DNA from 2 places in the Cupriavidus mimosae genome. Region 1 is predicted to be linked to the other one. Evidence: riboswitches for the same ligand, from Rfam matches in the RefSeq annotation. Region 1 holds a riboswitch; the other holds the start of a gene.
The links. A riboswitch is a leader RNA that binds a small molecule or an ion and turns the genes downstream of it on or off. The one in region 1 is predicted to bind glycine.
Positions count from the first base shown of each region.

Region 2: another riboswitch for glycine. It lies ahead of MKD50_RS14630 (D-amino acid dehydrogenase); the one in region 1 lies ahead of gcvT (glycine cleavage system aminomethyltransferase GcvT).

Region 1 covers NZ_JALHRY010000008.1:187,446-202,474, forward strand. The annotation lists gene MKD50_RS16830 (cation:proton antiporter) at 1-933, shown strand, start outside; gene MKD50_RS16835 (YbdK family carboxylate-amine ligase) at 933-2,048, shown strand; gene MKD50_RS16840 (glycine zipper family protein) at 2,099-2,590, opposite strand; gene MKD50_RS16845 (alpha/beta hydrolase) at 2,733-3,590, opposite strand; gene MKD50_RS16850 (OsmC family protein) at 3,610-4,083, opposite strand; gene MKD50_RS16855 (MBL fold metallo-hydrolase) at 4,110-4,847, opposite strand; gene MKD50_RS16860 (L-serine ammonia-lyase) at 4,903-6,279, opposite strand; gene gcvP (aminomethyl-transferring glycine dehydrogenase) at 6,372-9,302, opposite strand; gene gcvH (glycine cleavage system protein GcvH) at 9,401-9,781, opposite strand; gene gcvT (glycine cleavage system aminomethyltransferase GcvT) at 9,882-11,009, opposite strand; glycine riboswitch at 11,104-11,228, opposite strand; glycine riboswitch at 11,250-11,337, opposite strand; gene MKD50_RS16880 (YMGG-like glycine zipper-containing protein) at 11,411-11,638, opposite strand; gene MKD50_RS16885 (UvrD-helicase domain-containing protein) at 11,913-14,009, shown strand; gene MKD50_RS16890 (ABC transporter substrate-binding protein) at 14,034-15,029, opposite strand, start outside.
Region 2 covers NZ_JALHRY010000007.1:39,038-54,066, reverse strand. The annotation lists gene MKD50_RS14655 (porin) at 28-1,116, opposite strand; gene MKD50_RS14650 (DUF3597 domain-containing protein) at 1,432-1,908, shown strand; gene MKD50_RS14645 (TlpA family protein disulfide reductase) at 1,952-2,461, opposite strand; gene MKD50_RS14640 (sialidase family protein) at 2,458-3,684, opposite strand; gene MKD50_RS14635 (TonB-dependent receptor) at 3,710-5,998, opposite strand; glycine riboswitch at 6,233-6,331, shown strand; glycine riboswitch at 6,332-6,450, shown strand; gene MKD50_RS14630 (D-amino acid dehydrogenase) at 6,466-7,776, shown strand; gene MKD50_RS14625 (DUF1484 family protein) at 8,163-8,348, shown strand; gene MKD50_RS14620 (ArsR/SmtB family transcription factor) at 8,652-8,987, shown strand; gene MKD50_RS14615 (ArsI/CadI family heavy metal resistance metalloenzyme) at 8,984-9,466, shown strand; gene MKD50_RS14610 (arsenate reductase ArsC) at 9,521-10,015, shown strand; gene MKD50_RS14605 (aquaporin) at 10,021-10,725, shown strand; gene arsH (arsenical resistance protein ArsH) at 10,757-11,521, shown strand; gene MKD50_RS30730 (DUF1484 family protein) at 11,952-12,137, shown strand; gene MKD50_RS14590 (Bug family tripartite tricarboxylate transporter substrate binding protein) at 12,242-13,114, opposite strand; gene MKD50_RS14585 (SDR family oxidoreductase) at 13,343-14,116, opposite strand; gene MKD50_RS14580 (TauD/TfdA family dioxygenase) at 14,160-15,029, opposite strand, start outside.

The DNA of each region.
Region 1 (15,029 bases):
TGGCTGCTGCTGACCAGTGCCTTTGAAAGCCTGCTGACGTGGGGGCTGGTGGCGGCGGTGCTGCAGTGGATCGGCGCCTCGCCCGGGGTGGCCATCCTCGCCGGCGGCATCGCGGTCAGCACCTCGCCCACCATCGTGCTGCAGCTCAAGAACGAGCTGCGTGCCGACGGGCAGGTCACCGAGCGGCTGCTGGCCATGGCCGCGCTCAACAGCATCTATGCTGCCGCCATCGTGCAGGTCGCCACCGGCTGGCTGCATTCGGAATACGGCAACCTCGGCGCCGCGCTGCTGCATCCGCTGTACCTGCTGGTGGGCTCGTGCCTGCTGGCCTGGATGGTGGGCAAGCTCGGCCATGCCATCTACGACCGCATGTCGGCCGACGACCACTACAGCTTCCTGGTGCTGGTGGGCCTGGTGCTGTTCACGCTGGCGCTGACCCGGGTACTAAAATTGTCGATGCCGCTGACCTTGATGCTGGCCGGCGTGGTGTTCAAGCACCAGGACAACCAGCCGCACGTGTGGCCGCCGCATTTCGGCAGCGCCGGCAGCCTGCTGATCATCGTCATGGTGGTGTCGCTGGGCCTGCCCCTGACGGCGCAGGACTGGGCCGTGGGCGGTGTCTACGCCATCGCGCTGGTGGTGCTGCGCCACGTTGCCAAGCTGGCCGGGGTGGTGTCGCTGGGTTCGTTCTCGGGCCTGAGCCTGCGCCAGTGCATGGCGCTCGGGCTGGCGCTGGCGCCGATGTCGGGCCTGGCCTACCTGCTGATGCACGATGTCGCGCGCCTGTACCCGGGCACCGGACAGCCGCTGGCAGCCATCATCCTGTGCGCGCTGGCCATCGAACAACTTTTCGGTCCGGTGATCGCGGCCTGGGCGCTGCGCTACGCAGGCGAAGTCCGCGTTGATATCCGGGCCAATGGAGGAGGGCGCTGATGTCGCTCGAACCGTTCAAGCAATCCGAGGCGCTGACCTTCGGCGTCGAGCTGGAACTGCAGCTGGTCAACCGGCATGACTATGACCTGGCGCCGTTCGCGCCCGACCTGCTGCGCGCGCTCAAGGGCGCCGAGCATGCGGGCGACATCAAGCCCGAGATCAGCCCGTCGATGATCGAGATCAGCACGGGCATATGCCACAGCTACCAGCAGGCGCTGGAAGAACTGACCGTGATGCGCGACCTGATGGTGGCGGCCTCGCGTTCGCTGAACCTGGGCATTGCCGGCGGCGGCACGCATCCGTTCCAGCAATGGTCCGACCGCACCATCTCCGATTCGCCGCGCTACCAGTACATCTCCGAGCTGTACGGCTACCTGGCCAAGCAGTTCACCGTGTTCGGCCAGCACGTTCATATCGGCTGCCCCAGTGCCGACGAATCGCTGTTCCTGCTGCACGCCATCGGCCGCTATGTGCCGCACTTCGTCGCGCTGGCGGCGTCCTCGCCCTATGTGCAGGGCGTCGACACCGGCTTTGCCTCGGCGCGGCTGAATTCGGTCGCGGCGTTCCCGATGAGCGGGCGCGCGCCGTTCCTGCTGACGTGGGATGCCTTCACCGCGTACTTCGAGAAGATGCGCAACACCGGCGTGATCGAAAGCATGAAGGACTTCTACTGGGATATCCGACCCAAGCCGGAGTTCGGCACCATCGAGGTCCGCGTGATGGACACGCCGCTGACGGTGCAGCGCGCCTGCGATATCGCCGCGTATATCCAGATGCTGGCGCGCTACCTGCTGCTGTCGCGCCCGTTCATGCCGCAGGAAGACGACTACCTGGTGTACACCTTCAACCGCTTCCAGGCCTGCCGCTTCGGGCTGGAGGGCGAATACGTGCACCCCAACGAACTGACCCGCATGCCGATCGCGGACCATATCCTGTCGATCTGCGACGCGCTGGTGCCGCATGCCGAGGCGCTCGGTTCGCTCGAGGCGCTGGCCAATATCCGCGCCCTGGCCGAGCGCCGCGACGGCGACGCGCACTGGCTGCGCCAGGTCGACGCGGACGCGCGCAGCCAGCGCGAGACGGTGCGCAAGGCGTGTGACCAGTGGGCTGCCTGAGTGGGCTGCCTGAGCGGGCTGCCTGAGTGCGCGTTGAACGCGCCGCTGCCTTACTGGACGCTGTAGCCGCGCCCCTGCATGCAGGCGCCCCAGGCCTGGTAGTACGAGCCCATTGCCTGGCTGGTATTGGCCGCCGCCTGCTGGTTGGCCGCATTCGCCTGGCGGCGTGACTGGCGGTGCGCCATGCCGCCGGCGACCGTACCCGTTGCAGCGCCGATTGCCGCGCCCTTGCCGGCGTCGCCCGCAATCGCGCCCGCCACGGCCCCCGCGGCAGCGCCGCCTGCCGCACCCCGCACGCGCTGGCCGCTTTGCGCCTGGGCCGGCGGCGGCGCGTTGGCGGCCTGGGCAGGATCAACGCCGGTCTGCTGCTTGGCCCAGCTGTAGCACGCGCCGTCGTCGCTGGCCTGCTGCTGCTGGCTCTGGCCCTTGGCCGGATAGGCGACGGGCTTGCTCTGCGCAGTGGCCTGGAACGGCGCCAGCGCGAGGGCCGCGGCCAGCGCGCCGAGGGCGAGATACGGCTTGCGATGCTGGCGTTGCTTCATGATCGTGTACCCCCGCAGTTGTCGGCTACGCAATGCTGGACGCGCCGCCCGGTGCGCGAGCGGCACGCCGTTCCGTGTCCTGTGAAGGCCAGTATTTGCGGCCCGCAGGGCTAAGTCAAATCAGTGTTTTGGCGGCGCGATGTTATTTGTTTGTGGTGGGTGGCGGCGCCAGCAGGAACGCGGTGGCCTTCTGCCACCAGGCCAGGTCGACATGCCCGGTCCAGTCGTTGTGGCCGGCGCCGTCGATCACCACCAGCCGTCGCGGTTCGCCCAGCGACGCATAGAGCGCCTCGCCGAAGCGCGCCGGCACGATGGTGTCGCGCTGCGCCACCGCCACCATCACCGGGCGGCCGAAGCCAGCCAGGCTGGCGACGCTGTCGTAGCGGTCGCGCAGCACCCAGCCGGCCGGTAGCCAGGGATAGTGATGCGAGGCCAGGTGCACCAGCTTGTCCCACGGCGTGATCAGCAGCACGCCGGCAACGCTGTCGCGCTGGCGCGCGGCCGCCGCCGCCGCTACGCCCGCTCCCAGCGATTCGCCGATCAGCAGCAGCGGGCCGTCGAACTGGCGCCGCGCCAGCGCAATCGACTGCTCCGCGTCGGCGACGAAGCTGCGCTCGCCCAGGGTGCCCGGGCGCGGCCCGTATCCCGGGTACTCGGCCAGGATCACGCGCACGCCCAGCGGCGCCAGCGCGCTGGCGTAGTAGTCGCGATGCCCGGCATGTCCGGCGTTACCGTGGAACACCATCGCGGTGGCGCGCACCGGCCCGCGCGGCTCGGCCACCAGGCCGCGGAAATCGTCCGGACCTGGCCACGCGCGCAGCCCGGGCGAAACCATGTCGTCGACCGCAGCGCGTTCGGGGAAATAAAGGAAGTGATCCTGCAGCATGGCGATCGCGGCGAGCCCCGCCAGCGCCGCGGCCAGCCAGCGCCACAGGCGCGCCTGCGCCGTCCATGGCGGCGCCGCGGGTGCCGTTGGGGCGGGCTGCACGCAGGCAGGCATGACCGTGTGGCTGGCGCGGCTAGGCGCCGGCGTACAGCGGTTCGCAGCGCACCTCGGACCTGACCGAGTTGGCAATAAAGCAGGCCTCGTGCGCGGCGTGGTGCAGGGCGTCGAGCTGTTCACGCGTCGGCTCGCGCTCGCCGCCGAACGTGACCTGCGGGCGCAGCGTCACCACCGTCATCGCCATGCGCCCGTCGGCGTTCTTTTCCATCACACCGCTGGCCGTGTCCAGGTAGCGGTCGACCACCAGGCGCTGCTTGGCCGCCAGCGACAGGAACCACAGCATGTGGCAGCTCGACAGCGAGGCGATGAACATCTCTTCCGGGTCGACCGCGCTGGCGTCGGACATCGGCACCGGCACCACGTGCGGCGACGACGAGCCCGGCACTTCGACGCCGCCGTCAAAGCGCAGCACATGCCGGCGGCTGTAGCGGTTGCCGGCGAAATCCTGTCCGTCGCGTTGCCACAGGACTTCAGCGGTGTAGGTGGACATGCAGGGACTCCTGAGGTTGGGAGGATTCAGGCGCCGTGCGGCACGCTCTCGCCGTCGCGCAGGCCCAGGCGCTGGTTGGCCGGCACGGCGACATCGATCAGCCTGGGGCGCGGCAGGTTCAGGTTGCGCATCATCTCGACGAACTGCTCGCGCGTGCGGCCGGCGACGCGGCTGTTGTGTGCGCGTTCATGGCCGATGGTGGACACGGTGCGGCCCTTGTAGTCATGGGCCGGATAGACCAGTGTGTCGTCGGGAAGCGCGAACAGCTTGCGGGTCAGGCTGTCGTACAGCGTGCCGGCGTCGCCGGACTGGAAATCGGTGCGGCCGCAGCCGTCGATCAGCAGCGCATCGCCGGTGAAGATGCGGCGCACGACGCCGTCGGCGCTGGCTTCTTCCCACAGGTAGCTCATGCTGCCGGCGGTGTGCCCGGGGGTATGGATGGCGCGCAGCACCTGCTTGCCGAAGGCAACGGTGTCGCCGTCGATCAGCTGCTTGTGCGCGGGCTTGATGTCGCAGCCGGACGGCGCCGCGGTATGCGCGCCGGTCTGCAGGGCGAGGTGGCCGGCCGAGGTGATGTGGTCGGCATGGGCATGGGTCTCGATCACCCACGCCAGGCGCGCGCCTGTCTCTTGCAGCAGCTTCAGGTCGCGCTCGAGCTGGTGGTCGACCGGATCGATCAGCAGCGCGTCCCCGGTGGCGGCGTCGATCAGCAGGTAGGTGAAGGTGGACGAGGTCTCGTCGAACAGCTGGTGGAAGGTCTGCATGGCCGTCCTCTTGTTGTTTGGCCGGGGAACGCCGCCATGATACGCCGCACCGGCGCTAGCACTCCACGATATTCACCGCCAGGCCGCCGCGCGCGGTTTCCTTGTACTTGGTCTTCATGTCGGCGCCGGTTTCGCGCATGGTCTTGATCACCGAATCGAGCGACACGTAGTGCGTGCCGTCGCCGCGCAGCGCCATGCGCGCCGCGTTGACCGCCTTGACCGACGCCATCGCGTTGCGCTCGATGCACGGGATCTGCACCAGCCCGCCGACCGGGTCGCAGGTCAGGCCCAGGTTGTGCTCCATGCCGATCTCGGCAGCGTTCTCCACCTGCGCCGGGCTGCCGCCGGTGACCGCGGCAAGTGCGCCGGCCGCCATCGAGCAGGCCACGCCGACCTCGCCCTGGCAGCCTACCTCGGCGCCGGAGATCGACGCGTTGAGCTTGTACAGCAGGCCGATCGCGCCCGCGGTCAACAGGAAATCGACCACGCCCTCGCGGTTGGCGCCAGGCACGAAGCGATCGTAGTAGTGCAGCACCGCCGGGATGATGCCGGCCGCGCCATTGGTCGGCGCCGTGACCACGCGTCCGCCGGCGGCGTTTTCTTCATTGACGGCGATGGCGTACAGGTTGACCCAGTCCATTACCGAGAGCGGGTCGGACAGCGTGCGCTCGGCGCGCTCGGTCAGGCTGCGGTACAGCTCGGGCGCGCGCCGCTTTACCCTGAACGGCCCCGGCAGTTCGCCGTCGGTGCGGCAGCCGCGCGCCACGCAGGCCTGCATCACGTCCCAGATATGCAGCAGGCCGTTGACGACCTCGGCCTCGCTGCGCCAGGTCAGTTCGTTTTCCAGCATCAGCCGGGCAATGCTCTTGCCGCTGGCGCTGGCCATCCCGAGCAGCTCCTTGCCGCTGCGGAACGGGTGCGGCAGCTGCTGCGCGGCGTTGAGCACCTGCGTATTGGGTGCGCCCGCGGTGACCACGAAGCCGCCGCCGACCGACAGGTAGCGCGCCTCGCGCAGGGTGGCGCCGGCGCTATCGAAGGCGTGGAACTTCATGCCATTGGGATGCTCGGCCATGGCCTCGCGCCGGTAGAAGGCGATGTGCTCCTTCTCGACGAAGGGCACGAGGTGGCGGCCCAGCAGCGACAGCTCGCGGGTCTTGCGCAGGGCCGCCAGGCGCGTATCGATGGAATCGGGATCGATGGTGTCGGGCGCCTCGCCCATCAGGCCCAGGATCACGCCCTTGTCGGTGCCGTGGCCTTTGCCGGTGGCGCCCAGCGAGCCATACAGCTCCACCCGCACGCCGGCGACTTGCGGCAGCAGCCCGTCGCGCTCCAGCCCCTGCGCGAACATCAGCGCCGCACGCATCGGCCCCACGGTGTGCGAGCTCGACGGGCCGATGCCCACCTTGAACAGATCGAATACGCTGACTGCCACGGACGGCCTCCAGATTGACGCCGGACCAGGCCGGCGGGCGCCGCGTTGCGCGGCGCCCTGAGTACAGCTTAGCTTGTGGCCGGGGTGCCGGCTCAGTCCACCACGTAGTCGCTGACCGGCACGCAGGCGCAGAACAGGTTGCGGTCACCGTACACGTTGTCGGCGCGGCCGACCGGCGGCCAGTACTTCTGCGTGCGCAGCGACGCCACCGGGTAGGCGGCTTCCTCGCGCGTGTACTGGTGGGTCCACTCGTTGGCGGTGACCACCGCGGCGGTGTGCGGGGCGTGCTTGAGCGGGTTGTCGTCGCGGTCGAAGGTGCCGTCGGCAACGCGGCCGATCTCCTGGCGGATCGCGATCATGGCGTCGATGAAGCGGTCCAGCTCATGTAGCGCTTCGGACTCGGTCGGCTCGATCATCAGCGTGCCCGGCACCGGGAAGCTCATGGTCGGCGCGTGGAAGCCGTAGTCCATCAGGCGCTTGGCCACGTCTTCGTTGCTGATGCCGGTTTCCTTCTGCAGCGGGCGCAGGTCCAGGATGCACTCGTGCGCGACCAGGTCGTGCTGGCCGGTGTACAGCACCGGGTAGTACGGCGCCAGGCGCTTGGCGACATAGTTGGCGGCCAGGATCGCGTTCTCGGTCGCCGCGGTGAGGCCGGCCGAGCCCATCATCGCGATATACATCCACGAGATCGGCAGGATGCTGGCCGAGCCGAACGGCGCCGCCGACACGCCGCCGATGCCGCGCTCGTCGCGGCGATAGCCGACGCTGTCCTGGTTGGGCAGGAAATCCGCCAGGTGCGCGCCGACCGCAACCGGGCCCACGCCCGGGCCGCCGCCGCCGTGCGGAATGCAGAAGGTCTTGTGCAGGTTCAGGTGCGATACGTCGCCGCCGAACTGCCCCGGCGCGGCGGTGCCGACCATCGCGTTCATGTTGGCGCCGTCGACGTAGACCTGGCCGCCGTGCTTGTGCACGATCTCGCAGATCTGCTGCACGCCCTGCTCGAACACGCCATGCGTGGACGGGTAGGTGATCATGATCGCAGCCAGGTTCTTGCTGTGCTGCCCGGCCTTCTGCGCCAGGTCTTCCAGGTCGACATTGCCGTTCTCGTCGCAGGCCACCACCACCACCTTCATGCCGGCCATCTGCGCCGACGCCGGGTTGGTGCCGTGCGCCGACGACGGGATCAGGCAGATGTCGCGATGGCTTTCGCCGCGGCTGGCGTGATACGCATGGATGATCAGCAGGCCGGCGTACTCGCCCTGCGAGCCGGCGTTGGGCTGCAGGCTGACCGCGGCGTAGCCGGTGGCGGCGCACAGCATGGCCTCGAGCTGGTCGATCATCTCGCGGTAGCCCACGGTCTGGTCCAGCGGCGCGAACGGGTGGATCTGGCTGAACTCGGGCCAGGTCACCGGGATCATTTCGCTGGTGGCGTTCAGCTTCATCGTGCACGAACCCAGCGGGATCATGGTGCGGTCCAGCGCCAGGTCCTTGTCGGCCAGCATGCGCAGGTAGCGCAGCATCTCGTGCTCGGCGTGGTGCGTGTTGAACACCGGGTGCGTCAGGTAGGCGCTGGTGCGCGCCAGCGCGGACGGAAACGCGTCCTGCGTGGCGGCCTCGAACTGGTCGAAGTCGACCTCGGCGGGCAGCGGCTTGCCCTGGATAAAGATTTCCCACAGCGCGATCACGTCGGCGCGGGTGGCGGTCTCGTCCAGCGAGATGCCGACGCGCGTGGCGCCGGCATGGCGCAGGTTGATGCCGCGCGCGGTGGCGGCGGCGTGGATCGCATCGGTGTTGAAGCCGGTTTCCAGCGTCAGCGTGTCGAAGAAGTTGTCGTTGGTACGCGCGAAGCCCAGCGCCTGCAGGCCCGCGGCCAGCGTCGCGGTCAGGCGATGCACCCGCTGCGCGATGCGCTTCAGGCCCTGCGGGCCATGGTAGACCGCGTACATCGACGCCATCACCGCCAGCAGCACCTGCGCGGTGCAGATATTGGAGGTGGCCTTCTCGCGGCGGATATGCTGCTCGCGCGTCTGCAGTGCCAGGCGGTAGGCCTTATTGCCCTGCGCGTCGATGGTCACGCCGACCAGGCGGCCCGGCATCGAGCGCTTGAACGCATCCTTCACCGCCATGTAGCCCGCATGCGGGCCGCCAAAGCCGAGCGGCACGCCGAAGCGCTGCGAGTTGCCCACCGCGACGTCGGCGCCCCATTCGCCCGGCGCGGCGATCAGCGTCAGCGCCAGCAGATCGGCGGCGGCCACCACCAGGCCGCCGGCGGCGTGCACGGCGTCGGCGATGGCGCGGTAGTCATTGATGTCGCCGTTGACGCCCGGGTACTGCAGCAGCACGCCGAAGGCGCCCGCGGCGGCAGCGTCAGCGGCGGGGCCGACCTTGACCTCGATGCCCAGCGGCAGCGCGCGTGTGCGTACCACTTCCAGCGTCTGCGGCAGCACGTCGTCGGCGACGAAGAAGATATTGGAGTCGTGCTTGTTCACGCGCTGCAGCAGCGTCATCGCCTCGGCCGCGGCGGTGCCTTCATCGAGCATCGAGGCATTGGCGATGTCGAGTCCGGTCAGGTCGGTGACCATCTGCTGGAAATTCAGCATCGCTTCCAGCCGGCCCTGCGAGATCTCGGGCTGGTAGGGCGTGTACGCGGTGTACCAGGCCGGGTTCTCGAAGATATTGCGCAGGATGACGCCGGGCGTGATGGTGTTGAAGTAGCCCTGGCCGATAAAGCTCTTCAGCACCTTGTTCTTGCCCGCCAGCGCGCGCAGCTTTGCCAGCGCGGCCTCTTCGCTCAGCGGCTCGGTGAACTCGCCCATCGGCATGCCGTCGCGGCGGCGGATGGCGGCGGGGATGACGGCGTCGATCAGCGCTGCGCGGCTGTCATAGCCGAGCACCTTCAGCATGTGCTGCTGCTCGGGGGTATCGGGGCCGATATGGCGGGCGGCGAAGGCGTCGCGCGCCTCCAGTTCGGCCAGCGTGGGCCGGGTTGCGTGGGCGGCGTTCATGGGCAGCGGGGCGTTCATGGGCAAGAACCTCGTGGGGGGCGCTGCGGCAGGTGGTCAGCCGTGCCGCGGCGCCGCGAATGCGGTGTGCCGGTCCCTGGCGCGGGACCGGCGGGCGATCAGGCGCCGACGCTGGCCTTGTAGGCGTCGGCCGACATCAGGCCGTTGACGTCGTCGCCGTTGGCCGGCTTGAGCTTGAACAGCCACGCGTCGAAGGCGTTGGCGTTGACGCTTTCCGGCGCCGCGGTGGCGGCTTCGTTGACCGCGATCACTTCGCCGGCCACGGGTGCGTAGATGTCGGAAGCAGCCTTTACCGATTCCACCACGGCCAGCGCGTCGCCGGCACCGACCGACTTGCCCACTTCGGGCAGTTCCAGGAAAACGATGTCGCCCAGCGCATCCTGTGCGTGGTCGGTGATGCCGATGGTGAGCGTGCCGTCGGCTTCGACGCGCACCCACTCATGCGACTCGGTGTACTTGAGGTCAGCGGGGAAATTCATGAAGGTTCTCCGGATTCAGATCTGTTTCTTGTTGGGTGATACCTGCCCGGCAACGCTGCCGGCAGGCGAGGGCGACCGTTGGGTGAGCGGGGCTGTCCCCTTAGCTCACGAGTGCCTTGCCATGACGCACAAACGGCAGTTTAACCACAGTCGCGTTGAGTTTGCGGTCGCGGATCTCCACCTGCACGGTGTCGCCCACGTTCACCCCCTGGGGCAGGCGCGCGAATGCGATCGATTGCGACAGCGAGGGGCTGAAGGTGCCGCTGGTGATTTCGCCGTCACCAGCGGGGGTGATGACTTTCTGGTGGGCGCGCAGCACGCCCCCTTTGTCCCGCAGGATCAGGCCGAGAAACTGCTGGCGCGAACCGGCCGCGGCCAGCGCCGCCTTACCTGTGAAATCGCGCTCGCTCTGCAGGTCGACGGTCCACGCCAGGCCCGCGTCCAGGGGCGAGACCTTGATATCCATGTCCTGGCCGTACAGGTTCATGCCAGCTTCGAGGCGCAGCGTGTCGCGCGCGCCCAGGCCGGCCGGGCGCACGCCCGCGGCATTCAGTTTTTCCCACAGGCCGGCGACGCTGGCGGCCGGCACCACCAGCTCGAAGCCGTCTTCGCCGGTGTAGCCGGTGCGCGCCACCATCACTTCGCCGAGGGCGGGGTCCTGCACCACCACCGCGTTGAACGGCTTGAGCGCATCGGAAGGCTGGGTCGACGGGAAGGTGCTCCACACCTTGGCGCGGGCGTTGGGGCCCTGCACCGCGACGATCGCCAGCGGCTGCACGCCCGCGGGCGCAACGTCCTCACGGCGCGGCGTGATGGTCACGCCGCTGCCGGTGGCGTCGTTGCGGGCGCGGATCCAGTCGATATCGCCGACCGCGGTGCCGGCGTTGACCACCAGGCGGAAACGGTCCTCGGCGAAGAAATAGACGATCAGGTCGTCGATGACGCCGCCGTTCTCGTCGAGCATGCAGGAGTAGAGGGCCTTGCCGGGGGACTGCAGCTTGTCGACGTTGTTGGCCAGCAGGCCGCGCAGGAAGCTGCGGGTATTCGGGCCGGCGAGATCGACCACGCACATGTGGGAGACGTCAAACATGCCGGCATCGTTGCGCACGGCGTTGTGTTCTTCGATCTGGGAGCCATAGTTGACCGGCATGTCCCAGCCGCCGAAGTCGACCATGCGGGCGCCGAGGGCGCGGTGGATAGCGTTGAGGGGCGTGGCCTGGAGCGTCATGGAATCCTCGGGGCAGTCTCGGTTGGCGAAAACAAAAAAGGGCCATCCGCCGCAACCATCGCTACGCCAATATGGCAAGCAATCCGCTGCGGCGGATGACCCCTCTGTCCTCGATACCTGAGAGATTACGAGGCGGATCCCGTGGACCCAATCCTCGTGCGCCCCTTCGGTGGGCACGCTCGCCACGAATGGCGGGTGCCGCTCTCCAGAGTGCGGCATGCATCGTGTGCATGTTGCATGCCGATCCGACCGGTCCGTGGTGCCTGAGAGTTTTCGGGTGATACCCCTTCGGCGGCGCAGGCGATGCGCGCTCTCCCGGTCGGATGCGCGCAATGTACGGGAGGCCCCCGCCTTTGTCAAACCAAGGCGAGGCCGCCGTACCCACCGCTGCGCGGCAGCGCTTACTTCTTCTTGTCGTCGGTAACGACGTTACCGATTACGCCGCCCACTGCCGCCCCGCCCAGCGTACCCAGCGCGCTGCCGTCGGTCAGGACGGCGCCGCCGACCGCGCCGGCACCGGCGCCGATGGCGGTATTACGTTGTTTCGGGGTCATGTCCGCGCAACCGGCAAAGGCCGCGACCGTCATGCCGATCAGGGTCACCTTGGTCAAAGTTTGCAGGGTTTTCATTGTTGGCTCCGATGTGATGATTTGTGCATGCCCAAGCGATCCGACGGACCGGGGGACACACTGTTTAGAGTGTCGCGTCATGTCATTGGCTCCGCGTTTTACGAAGTGTTACGCCAGTGACACAGCCGCGCCCGTGCGCGCGGCTTGCGCTGACTGACCCGCCGCGGCGACCGTGTTAACATCGGCAGCTTTGCCGCAGGCCCGGGTGACGGGATGCCGGCAATTCCCGCCGCATTCCGTCGATTCCGCCGCTGCCCCCACACGCTTGCCCCGCATGACCCATGGCCTGAACCCCGCCCAATCCGAAGCCGTCCGCTACCTGGACGGGCCTTGCCTGGTGCTGGCCGGCGCGGGCTCCGGCAAGACCCGGGTGATCACGCAGAAGATCGCGCATCTGATCGAGGACAAGGGCTTCGAGCCGCGCCATATCGCCGCCGTCACATTTACCAACAAGGCGGCCAAGGAGATGCAGGAGCGCATCGCCAAGCTGATGGAGGGCAAGACCACGCGCGAGGGCAAGCGCATTCCGCTCAAGCAGCTGACGGTCTGTACGTTCCACTCGCTGGGCGTGCAGATCCTGCGCATGGAAGCCGAGCACGTGGGCCTGAAGCCGCAGTTCTCGATCATGGATTCGGACGACTGCTTCGGCCTGATCCAGGAGCAACTGGGCACCACCGACAAGAAGCTGATCCGCGGCGTGCAGAGCACGATCTCGCTGTGGAAGAACGGCATGGTCGACCCCGAGGCCGCGATCGCGCAGGCCGCCAATGCCGACGAGCACCAGGCCGCGCTGGTCTACCGCAACTACGTCGCCACGCTGAACGCCTACCAGGCGGTGGATTTCGACGACCTGATCCGCCTGCCGGCCGAACTGTTCGCGCGCGATGAAGCGGTCCGGCTCAAGTGGCAGAACCGGCTGCGCTACTTCCTGGTCGACGAGTACCAGGACACCAACGCCTGCCAGTACCAGCTGCTCAAGCTGCTGGCGGGTGGCTCGCACCTGCGCGCGCCGGCCTTCACCGCGGTGGGCGACGACGACCAGGCCATCTACGGCTGGCGCGGCGCCACGCTGGACAACCTGCGCGGCCTGCAGACCGACTTCCCCAACCTGAAGGTGATCAAGCTGGAGCAGAACTACCGCTCCACCGTGCGCATCCTGGAAGCGGCCAACGCGGTCATCGCCAACAATCCCAAGCTGTTCGACAAGAAGCTGTGGAGCGAGCATGGCATGGGCGATCCCATCGCCATCCACCCGATGAACGACGAGGAGCACGAGGCCGAGTCGGTGGTGTTTCGCCTGTCGGCGCACAAGTTCGAGCGCCGCGCGCAGTTCCGCGACTATGCCATCCTGTACCGCGGCAACCACCAGGCGCGGCTGTTCGAGCAGATCCTGCGGCGCGAACGCATCCCTTACGTGCTGTCGGGCGGCCAGAGCTTCTTCGACAAGGCCGAGATCAAGGACATCTGCGCCTACCTGCGCCTGATCGCCAACCCCGACGACGATCCCGCCTTTATCCGCGCCATCACCACGCCGCGCCGCGGCGTCGGCAACACCACGCTCGAAGTGCTGGGCACCTTCGCCGGCCAGGCCAAGGTGTCGCTGTTCGAGGCGGCGATGATGGGCGGCATCGAGGGCAAGCTGCAGCCGCGCCAGCTGGAGCCGCTGCGGGTGTTCTGCGAATCGATGGTGCGGCTGGCCGACCGCGCGGCCAAGGACCCGGCCACCGTGGTGCTCGACGACCTGATGGCCGGCATCCACTACGAGGCCTACCTGTACGACAGCTTCGACGAACGGCAGGCGCAGTCGCGCTGGACCAATACCCTGGAATTCCTCGACTGGCTCAAGCGCAAAGGCACCAAGCCGGACGCGGCCGAGGGCGAGGAGGCCACCGGCTTCGACAACGCCGACGGCTTCGGCAGCGAAGGCAAGAACCTGCTCGAGCTGACGCAGACCGTGGCGCTGATGAGCATGCTCGAAGGGCGCGAGGAAGATCCCGACGCGGTGCGGCTGTCGACGCTGCATGCGTCCAAGGGGCTGGAATATCCGCACGTGTTCCTGGTCGGCGTGGAAGAGGGCATCCTGCCTCACTGCCGCGAAGACGACGACATGACCGACGAGAAGATCGAGGAAGAGCGCCGGCTGATGTATGTCGGCATCACGCGCGCGCAGCGCAGCCTGCAGATCAGCTGGTGCAAGAAGCGCAAGCGTGCGCGCGAGACCTATTCGTGCCAGCCGTCGCGCTTTATCGGCGAGATGAAGCTGGAAGAAGCGCCGGCACCCAAGGACGAAACCCCGGCGATGAGCCCCAAGGACCGGCTCGGCGCGCTCAAGGCGCTGCTCGGCAATGGGGGCAAGACGGTCGCCGGCTGAGCGGTCAAGGCGCCGGCGCAACTTCTACCGCGCGCCTGAAACCGCCAGCGTGACGTACCGCGAGCCGCGCTGCCCGCGCGTGAAGTCCAGCGTGAAGTCGCCGACGTCGACGCGCCCCTGCAGCGCCCGCCGCAACTCCGCCGTGCCGCCAGAGCGCACACCCTGCAGCGAACGTGCGAGCCAGGCGGCGCCGATATAGCCGGCCAGCGTCGCCGGCGACGGCGGCTCGTCCAGGTACTGCTTCATGCGCGCCACGTGCTCCTTGACCACCCGCAACGTTGCCTTCTGCGGGCCCGGCGCGACCTGGGTCAGCACCATCCCGCCGGCGTAGCCGCGGCCCAGGATCTCGCGCGCGGCATTGGCGCTGACCGCGGACAGGCCCACCAGGAAGCCGTACCACCCCTGCGCCGCCAGCGCCCGGCCCAGTTGGGCATAGGCCAGCGTGTCGCCGGCGACGATCACCGCGCCCGGGCGTGTTGCCGCAATGCGCCGTGCCGCGGCGTCGCCGCTGCCTTCGAGCAACACCGCGCGGGTGCCGGTCTGCGCTTCCAGCCTGGCCAGCGACGACACCGCAAAGTCCGGCGCCACGGCCAGCGCGATGTGCGCCAGACCGTAGCCGCGCAACTGTTGCGCGGCCGCGTCCAGTTCGGCCTGGTAGTCGGCCCGCGTGAACCAGACATTGTCGGCGGCCAGCGTCAGCCCTGACAGCGGCGCGACGATCTGCATGCCGCGCCGCGCCAGTTCGGATGACGACGCCAGCACGGGCAGCAGCCGGTCGCCGGGGCCGAACAGCAGCCCCGCATGTTCGGTATCGGCCAGCGACACCGCCTGCGCCAGCGCGCGGCGCGGATCCGGGTCCGCATCGCGCACCACATGCTGGATCCGCACCGGGCCGCCGGCGGCGTTGACGGCGTCGAACATGACCTTGGCACCGGCCAGGTAGTCGCGCGCCAGGTCGGACTGCGCGCCGTTGCGGTCGACCAGTTGCGCGACCACCACCGTGCGCGGCGCCTGCGCCCG
Region 2 (15,029 bases), on a different contig from region 1:
TACCTCTTGAAAGAATGCCGCAACGGCTCAGAAGATCTGCTTGATGCCAAGCATGACGCCGGCCTGGTTGCCACCGGCTACGGGATTGCCGCCGGGGCTGCCGCCGCTGACCGACAGCGCCGACTGGCCGCGATTGTCGATATAGCCTGCGGTGGCATAGACGGAGGTACGTTTCGAGAACGCATAGGTGCCGCGGATCGCGCCAAGCCAGGCTCCGTTCGCGCTGTGGCGGTAGCTCAGGTAATAGATTTCGCCGGCGAGGTTGAACGCGGGCGTGATGTCATGCGAGACGCCCGCGAACCACAGATCGCTGCGCGGCGTGGCGCTGGCCTGGTTGTTGCGCGACAGCAGCCCGAGGCCCAGCTTGGTCCGCTGCAGCAGCAGGTAGCCGCCCAGCGAGAAGCGATCGTCTTTCAGGCTGCTGCGGGTCAGGCCGCCAAAGGCGCCGGGGCCGCCGCGCAGCGAATCGTAGGCGGCGCTCACGCCCCACCAGTCGGTCTCGTACATCAGCATGGCCGACCATTCGCGGCAGGCCCGTGCATCCGCGGGGTTCTCGCCCGCGCAGTTGGTGCCGGCCGGTCCCGGCCCGGCGTTGACGCCATCGCGGCCCAGGCTGTACGTCGCACCGACCGTGAAGCCGCCGAACTTGCCCTTGTACGACACCGCGTTGTCGGCGCGCGTGTTGGGGATATAGCTGTCGATCGAGCCTACGCCATACACGTTGGAGGTCAGGATGTCGGTATCGAGCCTGGCCCAGAACAGCATGGTGTACTGGCGCCCGAACCCGACCTGTCCCCACGGGCCGCTCAGCCCGACGAAGGCCTGGCGCCCGAACAGGCGCGCGCCCTGGTTCGACACCCCGGAGTCGGGCGCAAACCCCGATTCGAGCACGAACACGCTCTTCAGCCCGTGGCCAAGGTCCTCGGTGCCGCGCAGGCCCCAACGCGACGGCACGGTCGCCGCCAACGACGGCTGGCGCACCAGGGTACTGCCCGCCGCGCTAACGTGGTTCAGCATTTCCACGCCTGTATCGATGACGCCGTAGAGGGTCACGGACTGGGCCGCCGCCGCCATTGGCATGGCGGCGATCAGTGCTGCCGCGATGCGTATTTTCATGTTTGCCTCCTCCTGGCCGGGCCGAGTCCCCGCGGATCTGCCTGACCGTTGAATGTTCATATTTGAACATCTGTTTCTTTATTGAACCAATAGGCGCGAATCATATCGCTGTCTGCTGCGCAGGCGGAGTGGGGAAACTACCAACCGGGGGAAACGCGGTATGTGGCCGAAGGCGGATCGGTGGCGCGCACGCCGGTCTTGCTACACGCACCATTTACAAACCGTGCCCCTTGCACGGGTTACGGCAACGCGCCGCGACGGTGGCCCGGAACCTGCAAGGGCTTGCTGCCCCGATCCACCCTTCAGGAGCCCGCCATGAGCATCTTCAAGGACATCCTCAACAAGCTGCTGGGCAAGGACAAGCCCGCGGCCACCACCACGGCGACCACCGCGAGCACCCCACCCGCCGCCGGAACACCGACTTCAGCGGGCGCACCAGCCGGCACTGCGCCAACCGCCGGCACCGGCGCGGCGCCTGCGGGCAACGTCCAGGGCACCACCGGCGCGCCGGCCGCGGCCCAGGCCACGCCGCTGTCGGGCGTCGATGTCGAGGCCATCATGGACCGGATGGCGCAGCAGAGCGGGCAGACGCTGAACTGGCGCACCTCCATCGTCGATACGATGAAGGCGCTCGGGATCGACAGCAGCCTGGAACACCGCAAGGAACTGGCGCGCGAGCTGCACTACACCGGCGACATGAACGATTCCGCGGCGATGAACGTGTGGCTGCACAAGCGCCTGATGCAGGAGTTGGCCGCCAACGGCGGCAAGCTGCCGAAGGAATTGTCCTGAGCGATGAAGTGAAAGGCGGCGCCGGGCTGGCACCGCGGCAGGCTCAGCCCGCGATGCCGGCCCAGCGCAGGTGCCGCGCCCAGTCGGCTTCGCTGATCACGCCGGACACGCCCTGCCGCTGGCCATCGGCGCGATAGAAGTAGGTGCGCGGCATTTCGCCCATCCAGTCCGGATCGACCGCATAGCGCAGCCGCTCCTGCGGCTCGTGCCCGAAGACCCACGCATTGCGCGTGAGTCTGACGCGTTCGAGCATCTTTTGCACCTGCTGCGAGGCGTCGGCACTGTCCGTTGCCAGCGTGACGACGCGCAAGTCCGGATGCCGCGCCCGCAGCTTGCCGAGCGCCTCGAAGTTGCGCTTGCAATAGACGCAATCCAGCGACCACACCACCAGCACGAAGGGCTTGCCCTGCTGGCTGGCGGCGATGCGCGCGGCGCTGGCGGATTCGAACACGGCGACGCGATCGGCGGCATTGGCGGTGCCGAGCATCAGCGCGCACGCGGTAACCGCGGCAGTCAGGGCGGCAGCGAGGAGTTGGCGGCGCGATCGCATCATGCGCCCTCCTGCCCAAGCGCGAAGACCTGGAAGCCCTCGGCCTCGGTGCGCCATAGCACGTAGGCACGGCCGGCATGCTGCAGCAGGTGCGGCTGGTCGGAATCGCGCTCGGTGCCGGCCAGCTTGCGAGTCTGCCAGGTCTTGCCGCCATCGTGCGACAGCATGGCGGAAAGCCGCGTCTTCTGGCCATCGAACGACTTCCACACCACCGCGATGTCGTGGTCATTGAGCGCGACGATATCGGCATGCTGTGCGCGCGGGTCATCGAGCGCGCGTTGCGCCTGCAGCTTGCCGTCGCGCCAGCGCCCCACCGACACCGTCGGCTTGCCGTCGCGCACGCTGAACCAGACCATGTGCACCGTGCCGTCCGGCGCCACCGAAGCGCCGGGGCCGTGGTGCGGGCACGCGTCGATGCGCCAGTCGTCGAAGCTGGCGCGCTGCATCGGCGTGGCCTTGCCGTCGGCGCCCAGCAGCGCCAGCGCGTGGTCGCGCGCGTTGGGCGGGAACACATGACGCCACAGCGCCAGCATCCTGCCGTCGGGGGTGGGCGTCAGCGCGATGCGGCAGCATTCGCACGACTGGTCGGCGATCTTGTAGTCGCCCTGGAAGGTCTTGCCGTGATCGGCCGACACCGCGTAGTAGATCGCGGCGCCGGCATACGGCTGCTTGCGCGCCTCGGCGGCGGCCACGTCGCGCTTGTCGATCCAGCTGACAAAGACGCGCCCGGCCGGGTCCACCGCAAGGGCGTCGAAGCGATGCGCAATCTGGTCGCGGTTGGCATGCACCGTCAGCGGCTCGGCAAAGGACTTGCCGCCGTCGGTGGAGCGCGCAAAGCGGATAAAGCCGGTCCACGGCGTGGGCAGCGGCTGGGTCCAGGTGATGTAGACCTGCCCGTCGGGCCCCGTGGCCACCTTGGGACGGCTTTCATGATCGGCGGCGACCGGCTCCGGCGTGGCGTTGACATGCCGCGCCGCGCTGAAGCTGCGACCGTAGTCCGTCGACGACCGCACCGCGACATGCTGGCCATCCTTGTAGGCAATCCACAGCCTGCCGTCGCGGTCGAAGGCCGCGCCGGTGCCGAGTTCGCTCATTTTCGCCCTGGCCTGGCCGCCGTGGCTGGCGTGGCCGCCGTGCGCCTGCGCGGCCACGGCGGCCGACGCCAGCGTGGCGCAGGCCACCAGTCCCGCAGCGATCAGGCGGTACGCGCGGCGGGCGCCTGGCATGGTGGAGGTCAGCGTGTTCACGTGCTCAGAAGGAAAGTTTCGCCTCGGCGTAGAACGTCCGGCCCGGGTACGGGTGGTAGACGTAATAGCGCTGGTCGGTGAGGTTGTCGATGCCAAGCCCGAGCCGCACATTGCGCGCGGGCTTGTACGTCACCTTGACGTCGAAGGTCAGGAAGCTGCTGGTGCCGCCGAAGGTGTCGGGGTTGTGGTCCGAATTGTCGAGCGTATTGTACTGCCGGCCCGAATAGGTCATCGCCAGCGTGCCGGCCCACGCCGGCGTGAAGCGATAGGTGCCCACCAGGTTGGCGCGCCACTTAGGGATGCGATAGAAATACTTGCCCACCGAGGCCGGGTTGTTGGCGTTCTCCAGCGTCTTCGAATGGTTGTAGGCGCCGCTGGCCGAGAGGTCGAAGCCGCTCACCAGCACGTCGCGCCCATCGTAGGCCAGCTCGATGCCGCGCGTGCGCACCCGGTCGACGTTCTGGAAACTGGTGACGGTGGGGAACACCGTGGTGTTGGTCTGGCTGACCAGCGCATCGCGGATATCGTCCTCGTACAGCGAGACCCGGAAATTCGACGCCTCCACCGTGCGCTCGAAGGTCAGGTCCTTCGAGAACGAGCGCTCGGGCCGCAGGTTGGGATCGTTGTTGATCAGCGCGGTACCGGTGATGCGACCCTGGAACAGCTCGCTGACGGTCGGGTAGCGATAGGCCTGGCCCAGCGACAGCCGGCCCAGCCAGTCCTGCCCCAACGCCTTCTCCAGCGCCAGCTTGGGCGACCAGTTGGATTCGCTGCGCACCGGATAGCCGATATCCACGCCAGGCTGGCTGCGGCTGCCGTCATAGGCGCGCCAGTGCTCGTAGCGCACGCCCGGGATCAGCTTCCAGTCCTCGGCGAAGTACCAGGCGTCCTGCGCGTAGAGCGCCTGGGTCTCGGTCTTGCCGGCGAAGGCATTGTTGAACGCGGTGATGGTGGCCGCGCGCCAGTCCGAGGTGTTGTAGGTGGTGTTGCTCAGCCGGTAGTTGTCATAGTGGTAGCCGAAGGTGACCCAGTGCCCGCCCTGCAGGCGCTCGGGGCGGTAATCTGCTTTCAGGTCGAGCGTGCGCCAGCCGGTGCCGTCGCCATAGGTGACCGTGCCCGGTCCGTTGCCGACGGTGTTGGCGCTGCGGCTCACGTCCTTGCTGACATCGAACAGCGACGCTACCCCGGAAAAATTCCACCCCGTCTGGTTGCGCGTGCGCAGCGACAGGCCGTAGAGCCAGCGTGCATCCTCGCCATTGCCGGGCGCAAAGGCGTTGGCTGGAATCACGTACTGGTAGCCGCCGATGTTCACCGGACCGCCGGACACCACGTTGCCATTGGCATCGCGCAGGTAGCTGCCGGTGGCGTTGGAGCGGTCCTGCTGCCAGTAGGCAGCGGTGAACTGCGCCTGCAGCGTGCTGGTGATGTCGTAGCCGAGCTTGAGCTTGAGCTGGTCCTGCACCGTATGCGTAACGCCCTCGCTGTTCACGCCCATCACCACGCGGTCGCGGCCGCTCTGGTCCTGGTCGAAATAGGCCCCCGAGACCGGCGTGTCGGCGGCGCCCGCGGGCCGCTCCGAGCGCGACGCGGTATAGAAGCTGAGCGGCTGGCTCTTGCTGTCCTGCCGGTCCACGCTGACCAGCCACGAGAACGCGCCGACGCGGTCGCCCACATAGGCGTTGGCATGCACCCCGTTGAAGTTATCGTGGGTGCCGTACAGGCCGAAGCGCTGCGTGAACAGCTGCACGCTGGCATCGCCCTCGAACTTCTCCGGCGTGCGCGTGGTGATCAGCACCGTCGCGCCCAGCGAATTGCCGGGATACAGCGCCGAATACGGCCCGTACAGCACGTCCATACGCTCGATCTCGGCGGCATTGACCAGCGACCAGCGCGGCGGGAAGCTGAAGTCCGAGCCCAGCAGGTTGGACAGCAGCAGCCCGTCCGCATAGACCAGCCCGCGTGCCGACTGGCGCGAACTGGTGCTGCGCACCGAAATGATCGAATTCATATCGCCGATAAAGCGCTTGCGCACGGCGAGGTTGGGCGCGTACTTGAGCGCGTCCTCGGTATTGACCACGTTAAAGTCGGCCATGCGCGTGCTGCTGATGCCATACGCCGGCGCCGGCGTGTTGGGCGGGATCGCCGGCGTCTCGCCGCGTTCGGGGCGGGCCGATACCACCACCTCCTGCAGCGGCGCGGGCGCCTCCACGGGTGCCTCCACCCCTTGGGCGGCGGCCACGGCGGGGCCCATCAGCACTGCCGAAACGGCCAGTGCAATGCGGTGTTTCTTCACTGAATGCCTTGTTGTCGTCGTTGTGGGCTCGCCGCGCCTGCGCGGCAGCAGGCGCTCCTCCCGGGCGCCCCCGAGCTTCCCCGATAGCGAGCGCTGACATTTTATGGCGCCGGAAGCCATTGGCCGATGCGACATAGCGACGCGGCCAGCGCAGCCATATCCGCATGCATCCGTGTTAACCCGTATATCCAATACGGGGCCTTGTCACTACATTGCCCCGACTGGCGTCAAGCCAGCGTGATGCAGGGAGAGACTGTCGCGGCGCCCGCCGCGCACGGCGCCGAAGGAGCAACCGCCCCGGAAACTCTCAGGCAAAAGGACCGGCATCACCCGTCAGTGCACTCTGAAGAATGCCGGACGCCATCGTCCGCCCGGCATACCGAAGGAGCAAGCGCGCCCGCCCCAGTGGCAAGGCGTCGTGAATCTCTCAGGTCCAGAACAGAGGGGGCGTCCTACACGCATGTCGCGTGCGGACTCCCACCCTTCGACGTTCCTGGATCCTGCAGATCATGAAGACAATCGCTGTCATCGGCGGTGGCATCACCGGTGTCACCACCGCCTACGCGCTGGCGCGGCGCGGATTCTCCGTCACGCTGTTCGAACGGCATCGCTATGCCGCCATGGAGACCTCGTTCGCCAACGGCGGCCAGCTCTCCGCATCCAACGCCGAGGTATGGACCCACTGGTCCACCATCGTCAAGGGGATGAAGTGGATGCTGCGCAAGGATGCGCCGCTGCTGGTCAATCCCCGGCCCAGCTGGCACAAGCTGTCGTGGTTCGCCGAGTTCATCGCGTCGATTCCCCACTACCGCCGCAACACCATCGAGACCGCGCGCCTGGCCATCGCCGCGCGCGAGCACCTGTTTGCCTGGGCGGCGCAGGAAGGCATCGATTTCGATCTGAAGAAGGAAGGCATTCTCCATATCTACCGCGACCAGGCCGGCTTCGAGCATGCCGGCCGCGTCTCCGCGCTGCTGGCGCAGGGCGGGCTCGAGCGGCGCGCGGTGACCCCGCAGGAGATGCGCGCGATCGAGCCGACGCTGGCGGGCTCCTACTACGGCGGCTACTTCACCGAAAGCGATTCGACCGGCGACATCCACAAGTTCACCAGCGGCCTGGCCGCCGCCGCTGCTCGCCTGGGCGTGCGCTGCCGGTACGGCCAGGACGTGCGCGCGGTGAAGACGGACGGACGGCATGCCACCGTCACCGTGCAGGACGGCGCGGACAGCGCCAGCTCTACCTTCGACGGAGCCGTGATCTGCGCAGGCATCGCAAGCCGCGCCCTGGCGGCAGGGCTGGGCGACCGCGTCAACATCTATCCGGTCAAGGGCTATTCGATCACGGTCAACCTGACCGACGACGCCAGCCGCGCCGCGGCACCGGTGGTCAGCCTGCTCGACGACGAAACCAAGCTGGTCACCAGCCGCCTCGGCCACGACCGCTTCCGCGTCGCCGGCACCGCCGAGTTCAACGGCACCAACCGCGATATCCGCGCCGACCGCATCCGCCCGCTGGTGGACTGGGTGCAGCAGTGCTTCCCCGGCGTCAGCACGCGCAGCGTGGTGCCATGGGCCGGGCTGCGGCCGATGCTGCCCGACATGCTGCCGCGCGTGGGGCGCGGCCGCTCCGCCTGCATCTTCTACAACACCGGCCATGGGCATTTGGGGTGGACCTTGTCGGCGGTGACGGCGGAGATGGTGGCGGGGGTTGTGGACCAGGCAATGGGGAGTGCGCCGGCGATGGTGCCTGGCGCGGTTTTGGCGCCGGTGCGGGCGTGAGGCGGCGGAGGCAAAGGGCTTAGCACGCAAGCGCATTTCCAAGAGTCAGCGATTTCTGAATCCGTTGCCCGGATTCAAACTTCGCGCGTCCCTGGAAATGCGACATCTCTCATCGATTCCCCGGTACCGACAGGAAATACTGGTGGCGTCATCGGACCACCGATGATCGGGTGTGGAAAGCCCGGATGTATAAGGTGGACAGGCGTTGCGCTTGTAGCGGGCAACGCCTGTGTGTTCGCACGAACCAAGCCGGCTCCCTGGCGGGCCGGGCGAGGCAGCCGCAAGGCTGACCGGTTCCCCACCTTTGACCGGTCTTTCCACCCTCGCCGTCTGGCCCGCCGCCCTCATGTGGAAATGAGTGGCGCGCCTTTACTAGTGGGGAACTTATGGCAACGATCGATGAAATCACAAACGACTGTCTTCAGCAGGTTCGCGCAGGAATTGAAGGGGTTCTCGTACTGCTGGATCACGAAAGCGAAAGTTCGGACGGCTGCTTCAGTGCGCTGTGTCTGCTTGGCATGGTGAAGATGCAGCTGGATGGGCTGATGGTTGAGCGAGAGCGGTTGCAATAGTGGCTGACGGGTGTGACAGTGAGTTTGGGATGTCACACCCTTGTTCTGCGGGAAGCACCTTGAAACACCGCCTGCAAACCGGCCCTCATTGATCCTGAACGATCACGCTTTGACAGGCTCTCTTTAGTCGTTAAGCGTCAGTTCGGTTACTGATTCTGACGATAGCGCAGTCGTATGTTCGGTGGCCAAAGACCGGCCACACGCAGCTACAGCTGAAATGGGGCGGCGAAGCCACACACTCACTGTGCCTTCGTCACAAAAATTTCACTTCACACACTTCCATTATTCGACTATCGTCGAAAAATGGAAACCGATCACGCCCTTGATGCGCTTGCCGCGCTCGCCCATTCGATACGTTTGTCCGTGTTCCGGCTGCTCGTGCAGGCCGGGCCTGGCGGCCTTCCCGCGGGCCGCATAGCCGAGTTGATGGACATGCCGGCGTCATCCCTCTCCTTTCACCTGAAGGAGTTGCACCGTGCCGGCTTGTTATCCAGCAGGCAGGACGGACGCTCGATCATTTACATGGCCCATTTCGAGACCATGAACGCACTGCTTGGCTACCTTACGGAAAACTGCTGCAGCGGCAATCCGTGCTCCCCTGTGTCCCAATGTTTCGTCGCCTCGGAGCCCAAATCATGAAGCGCTTCCACGTGCACGTCAGCGTCACCGACCTGTCTGCGAGCATTCGCTACTACTCAGCCCTCTTCGCGTCCGAGCCCACGGTCGTAAAAGAGGACTATGCGAAGTGGATGCTGGAGGATCCGCGCGTGAACTTCGCCATTTCGGCCCGTGGCGCGGAGACCGGCATCGACCACCTCGGGTTTCAGACAGACGACGCGGCCGAGCTGGCCGAACTGAAGCAGCGGGCCGAAGCGGCCGACATGGCGTTGCTCGACGAAGGCGAGACCACCTGCTGCTACGCCAAGAGCGAGAAGTACTGGGTCACGGATCCGCAAGGCATCGCGTGGGAGCACTTCCATACCCTGGGTAATGTGCCGGTGTACGGCGAATCCCGGAAAATCGATGCGGCGGGCCAGGAATCGGCCTGTTGCGCCCTCCGCGCTCCGAAGGGCAAGCCGATCGGCGTCGCGGTCAAGTCCACGCCGTCCTGCTGCTAAGGGTGCGTCCTCACACGCATTCCGATCCGCACCTCAATGATCTCGTAGCGCCCCATGACCACCAACGTACTGATTCTGTGCACCCACAACTCCGCCCGCAGTGTGCTGAGCGAGGGCATGTTGAACCATCTGGCCCGGCAGTCGGGCCGCGATGTGCGCGCCTATAGCGCCGGGAGCGCGCCAAGCGGGCGCATCAATCCATTCGCCCTCGAGGTGCTTGGCAATGCCGGCGTCGACGTCGACGACTTCCGCAGCAAGAGCTGGGACGAATTTGTCGGCGGGAATGCTCCCGAGATGCGGGTGGTCATCACGGTCTGCGACAGTGCCGCCGAAGAGCAGTGCCCGTATTGGCCGGGCAGCCCGGTCAAGGTGCATTGGGGCTACCCTGATCCGTCGAACACGGAAGGCGGCGACGAAAAGAAGCGGCAGGCATTCGAGTTGACACGTCAGGCCATCGGCTACCGCATGCTGCAATTGCTGGCGCTGCCGCTCGACACGCTGAGCAATGCGGAGCTGCAGGGCCATCTGAACCGTATCTCGCGAAGCTGAGCGTCATGGCCGATCTGCGCAACAGGCTGGGCGCCGAAGCCTTGGGAACGGCGCTGCTGCTGGCCATCGTCACCGGCTCGGGCATCATGGCCGAACGGCTTGCCGGCGGCAATGTCGCAGTCGCTCTGCTGGCCAACACGGCCGCCACGGTCGGTGGGCTGTATATCCTGATCGAGGTCTTTGGCCCGGTCAGCGGCGCGCACTTCAATCCAGCGGTGAGCGCGGTGATGGTGGCGCGGGGTGAACTGCCCGGCGCGGCGCTGCTGCCCTACATCGCGGCCCAGCTCGCAGGCGCGGTGCTGGGGGCCTGGCTCGCCCATGCCATGTTTGACATGACGATCCTGCAGCTTTCCAGCAAGGTCCGCAGCGGTCCGGGGCAATGGCTTGCTGAAACCGTCGCGACCGCCGGCCTGCTTCTGGTGATCCTGCGCGCGCCGGACGGGCGCGCCTCCGCCATGGTGGCGGCGTATATCGGCTCGGCATACTGGTTCACCGCATCCACATCGTTTGCCAATCCCGCAGCCGCGTTCGGGCGCATGTTCAGCGACAGCTTTGCGGGCATCGCACCGGCGAGCGTGCCGGGCTTCATGCTGGCGCAGTGTCTGGGCGCGGCCATCGGGCTGGGGCTGCACCGGCTGCTGGAGCCGCGTGCGTTGCCACACGGCCACCCCAACGTGATCGAAGCATCCGGCGAACACCCGGCGGACTGACGCCGACTGCAACGCAAGGACGGAGGATCAAATGACCATGGATCTGCCCAATGTGGTCCCGGCCGTGCTCGATACACCAGACCTGGCCAAGCTGCAACCGACTCGCGTCAGCACGCATCCGCCGCGCATCCTGCTGCTCTATGGCTCGCTGCGCGAAACGTCTTATAGCCGCCTGCTGGTGCAGGAAGCCGAGCGGATCCTGCAACATTTCGGCGCGCAGACTCGCGTCTTCGATCCGCATGACCTGCCGGTGTGCGACAGTGTTCCGGCGGATCATCCCAAAGTGGTTGAACTGCGCAAGCTCTCGGAGTGGTCGGAAGGTCAGGTGTGGTGCAGTCCCGAGCGGCACGGCACGCTGACCGCCGTATTCAAGAATCAGATCGACTGGCTGCCCCTGGAGATCGGAGCCATCCGACCGACTCAGGGTCGCACGCTCGCCGTGATGCAGGTTTGCGGCGGCTCGCAGTCGTTCAACGCGGTCAACGCGCTGCGCGTGCTGGGGCGCTGGATGCGCATGGTGACGATTCCGAACCAGTCATCGGTAGCCAAGGCATACCAGGAGTTCGACACCAACGGCCGCATGAAGCCGTCCTCTTACTATGACCGCGTGGTCGACGTGATGGAAGAACTTTACAAGTTCACCCTGCTCGTGCGTGATCGCAGCGACTACCTGACGGATCGCTACAGCGAGCGCAAGGAAGCGGCGCCGGCAAACGTCACCGCGCTCGCCGCGGCGGCCATGCGCCATGAACACGACGCGCAGGTCAGCGACACGGATAGCGGCGAAGTCGAATAGCCGGCCGATGGGATGGCCAGGAGCACCGGCTCCTGCCACGCCCGAAATCCCAACCCACGCTGGCTCGCCTGCATTTGGATGTATGCCCACTTTCAAGAGTCAGCGATTTCTGAATCCGTTGCGAGGATTCAAACTTCGCGCGCCCCTGGAAATGCCACATCTCTCATCGATTCCCCGGTACTGACAGGAAATACTGGTGGCGTCATCGGATCACCGATGATCGGGTGTGGAAAGCCCGGATGTCTGACGAGGACAGGCGTTGCGCTTGCAGCAAGCAACGCCTGTGCGCTCGCATGGTTCCATGGCGGGCCAAGCGAGGCAGCCGCAAGGCTGGCCGGTTCCCCTCGTCAGACCGGTCTTTCCACCCTCGTCGACTGGCCCGCCGCCCTCACGTGGAAAGGAGTGGCGCGCACTCACTTGTGAGGAATCAATGACGACGATCGATGAAATGACCAATGAATGCCTGCAGCAGGTTCGCGCTGGTATTGAAGGAGTTCTCGTACTCCTGGATCACGAAAGCGAAAACTCGGAGGGTTGCTTCAGTGCGCTGTGCCTGCTTGGCATGGTGAAGATGCAGCTTGATGGGTTGATGGTTGAGCGAGGGCGGCTGCAATAGCCGGCTGGCGGGTGTGACGGTGACTTTGCGCTGTCACACCTTGCTGCAGGAACCACCTAGGCGTCGTCATCCGTAGCGCCCTGACAGCATTGCCGAACTGGTCTTTAATCAACCTTGATCTTTGCGCTAGCTGCCAGCGATTTCCACGCCCGGATATCCCTCTGGATCACACGCGCAAACTGTTCCGGCGAATTCTTCTCCACCCACAGCAGGCCCTGCTGAGCGAAGCTGGCCTGCAATGCCGGCGCCACCATCACCCTGGCGATTTCCTCGTTTAGCCTCAGCACGATCCCGGCCGGCGTTCGGGCCGGGGCAAAGACGCCGTACCAGCCATCGAGATCCAGGTCGAAGCCTTGCTCCTTCAGCGTGCGCACCTCCGGCAGCATGGGCGAGCGCCGCGTGCCGGTCATGGCAACCGGCACCAGCTTGCGGGCCTGGATCAGTGACAGCGGCGAACGCGCGTCGACGAATGCAATGCTGACGACCCCGCCCTGCAGGTCGGTGAGCAGTTGCCCCATGGTCTTGTACGGAATATGCCGCATGCGCAGGTCGCGCTGGCGGGCAATGGCTTCCATCGCCAGGTGGCCGGTCGAGCCGACGCCCCACGTGCCGTACGCAAGGTTGGGATGCGCGCGGACATAGTCGACAAAGCTTGCAAGGTCGCGCACCGGCGTCTCGGCGGTTGCCACCAGCAGCACGCCGCCGGCGCTGACCTGGATCACCGGTGCCAGGTCCTGATTCGTGTCGTAGGGCATGTCGTCACGCAGCGCTGCGTTGATCGCGATCGCGGAGGCGTTGCTGAACAAGACGGTATAGCCGTCCGGCGCCGACTTGGCCGCCAGGTTGTTGCCGACAATGCCATTGGCGCCGGGCCGGTTCTCGACCACGACCGGTTGCCGCAGCGCGCGCGAGAGCGGGTCGGCGAACACCCTGGCGACGAGGTCGGTGCCCGAACCCGCACCGCCCGGCACGATCATCCGCAATGGGCGCGATGGCCAGATAGAGGGTGTCGGGGCCTGCGCGAACACGTTCGGCGCGAGACACGCCGCGATGGCGGCGGGAAGTGTGTCCTGTAACCACCTGCGTCGGTTCATCATTGTCTTCCTCGGAGATTGTCCTGCCATGCATTGACCGAGCGCCGCCGCCTGGCGCTGGATCTTGCGCCACGGCAGCGGGTGTATCGGTCGCCGGTGCTGCTCGGCCGCTCAGCCGCGCCTGGGCGGCGGCTGGAAGCCAACGAAGGCGCGATTCCAGGTGGGACTGATGACAAGCTCGTTGACCGTGGCGCGCGCCGGCAGGGACAGCACAAAGGCCACCGCCGCGGCCACGTCCTCCGGCTGCAGCATGCGCGCCAGATCTTCTGCGGCGGGCGGGGTGGGCCGGTTGATCAGGATGGGCGTGGCGGTCTCGCCGGGATAGATGGCGCAGGCGCGGATGCCGTTGGCGCACTCTTCCATCGCCAGGGACGTCGTCATGGCCGCCATGGCGTGCTTGCTGGCGCCGTAGGCGGCACCGGTCAATGCCGAGGCGTAGCGTCCGGCCCACGACGAGATATTGATGATGGTGCCTTCGCCCTGGTCGCGCATGCCGGGCAGCACCGCATGCATGCAGTAGAACGCGCCGTTGAGGTTGATGTCGATGACCTGGTCCCAGTCAGCCGGCGTCAGGCGGGACAGCTTGCGGTTGACCACGTTGATGCCGGCGGCGTTGACCAGGATATCGACGGCGCCGGCACGCTCCTGCAGCTGGCGGCCGGCGGCAGCGACAGCTTCAGGGTCGGAGACGTCCAGCGGCAGTGCGATCACGCGCTCATTGCCGCATTCTGCGACGAGACCGGCAACCGCCGCTTCGCTGCGCGCGGAAATCACGACGGTCGCGCCGGCTTGCCACAGCGACAGCGCGCAGGCGCGGCCGATGCCGCTGGAGCCGCCGGTGATCCAGGCGGTCTTGCCGTGAAGGGAAAGGATGGGGGCGTTCATTGCGAAAGATTCCTTGATCTGGGATAGCGGTAAGGGGGACGCTTCAATGCGTGGTCACGCCCATGATCTGGTTCACGTCATAGATCGGCGGGCGCGGGTTCTTGGCCCACGCGTCGGTCAGCAGGTAGCGCAGCCGGAAGCTCTCGGGCACGTCGGCCAGGCCCGGCGTGAACAGCCACAGCCGCAGCAGGTGGCGCTTGCGGTCCAGCTCGGGATGGTCCTCGTAGCTGGTGCGCGAATGCAGGACCACGTAGTTGTTCAGGAACTGCATGTCGCCGGGCGCCAGCTCCATGTCAATGCGAAAGCGCGGGTCCTGCGTGTATTCGTCGAATCTGTCAAGCGCGGCGATGTCCTCGGGCGCCAGCGGGGGCGCGTCGGGGAATCGCTGAGCGGTATTGATGAAGCTGCGGATATAGCGGTTGAACAGGCGGCCGTTGTGCCAGCTGAACACATGCGTCATCGTGTACGGCGCCTGGCCCGGCGCTTCCTCGTGCCGGCGGTCGAACGCAAAGGGCTGGTACAGCCGCGCCAGCAGTTCGGGATGCTCGCGCAGCATGGCGTTATGGATTGCCATGGAACTGGCGATGCTGCTCATGCCGCCGCGGCGCGCAGTGCGCAGGCACAGCAGCCCGACCACGTCGGCGCCATCGGTATGGAACGGCAGCCGATGGCGCGACTGATAGCCGCGCGCCGTCATGTCTGACTTCGGGTCCTTGCCAAGATCCCAGACATGGCCCAGCACGTCGCCGAACGCGTTCTGCGCAACCGCGCGGCCCAGATGCATGCCGATGCCCCAGTAGATCGTGCCGGCGTCCATCTTGGAATAGCGCTCGACCGGCAGCCCGCGCAGCAGCACCACGCCCAGTCCCCGCTCCAGGCGATGGCGCAGGTCTTCCAGCTTCGCGGCAAGGCT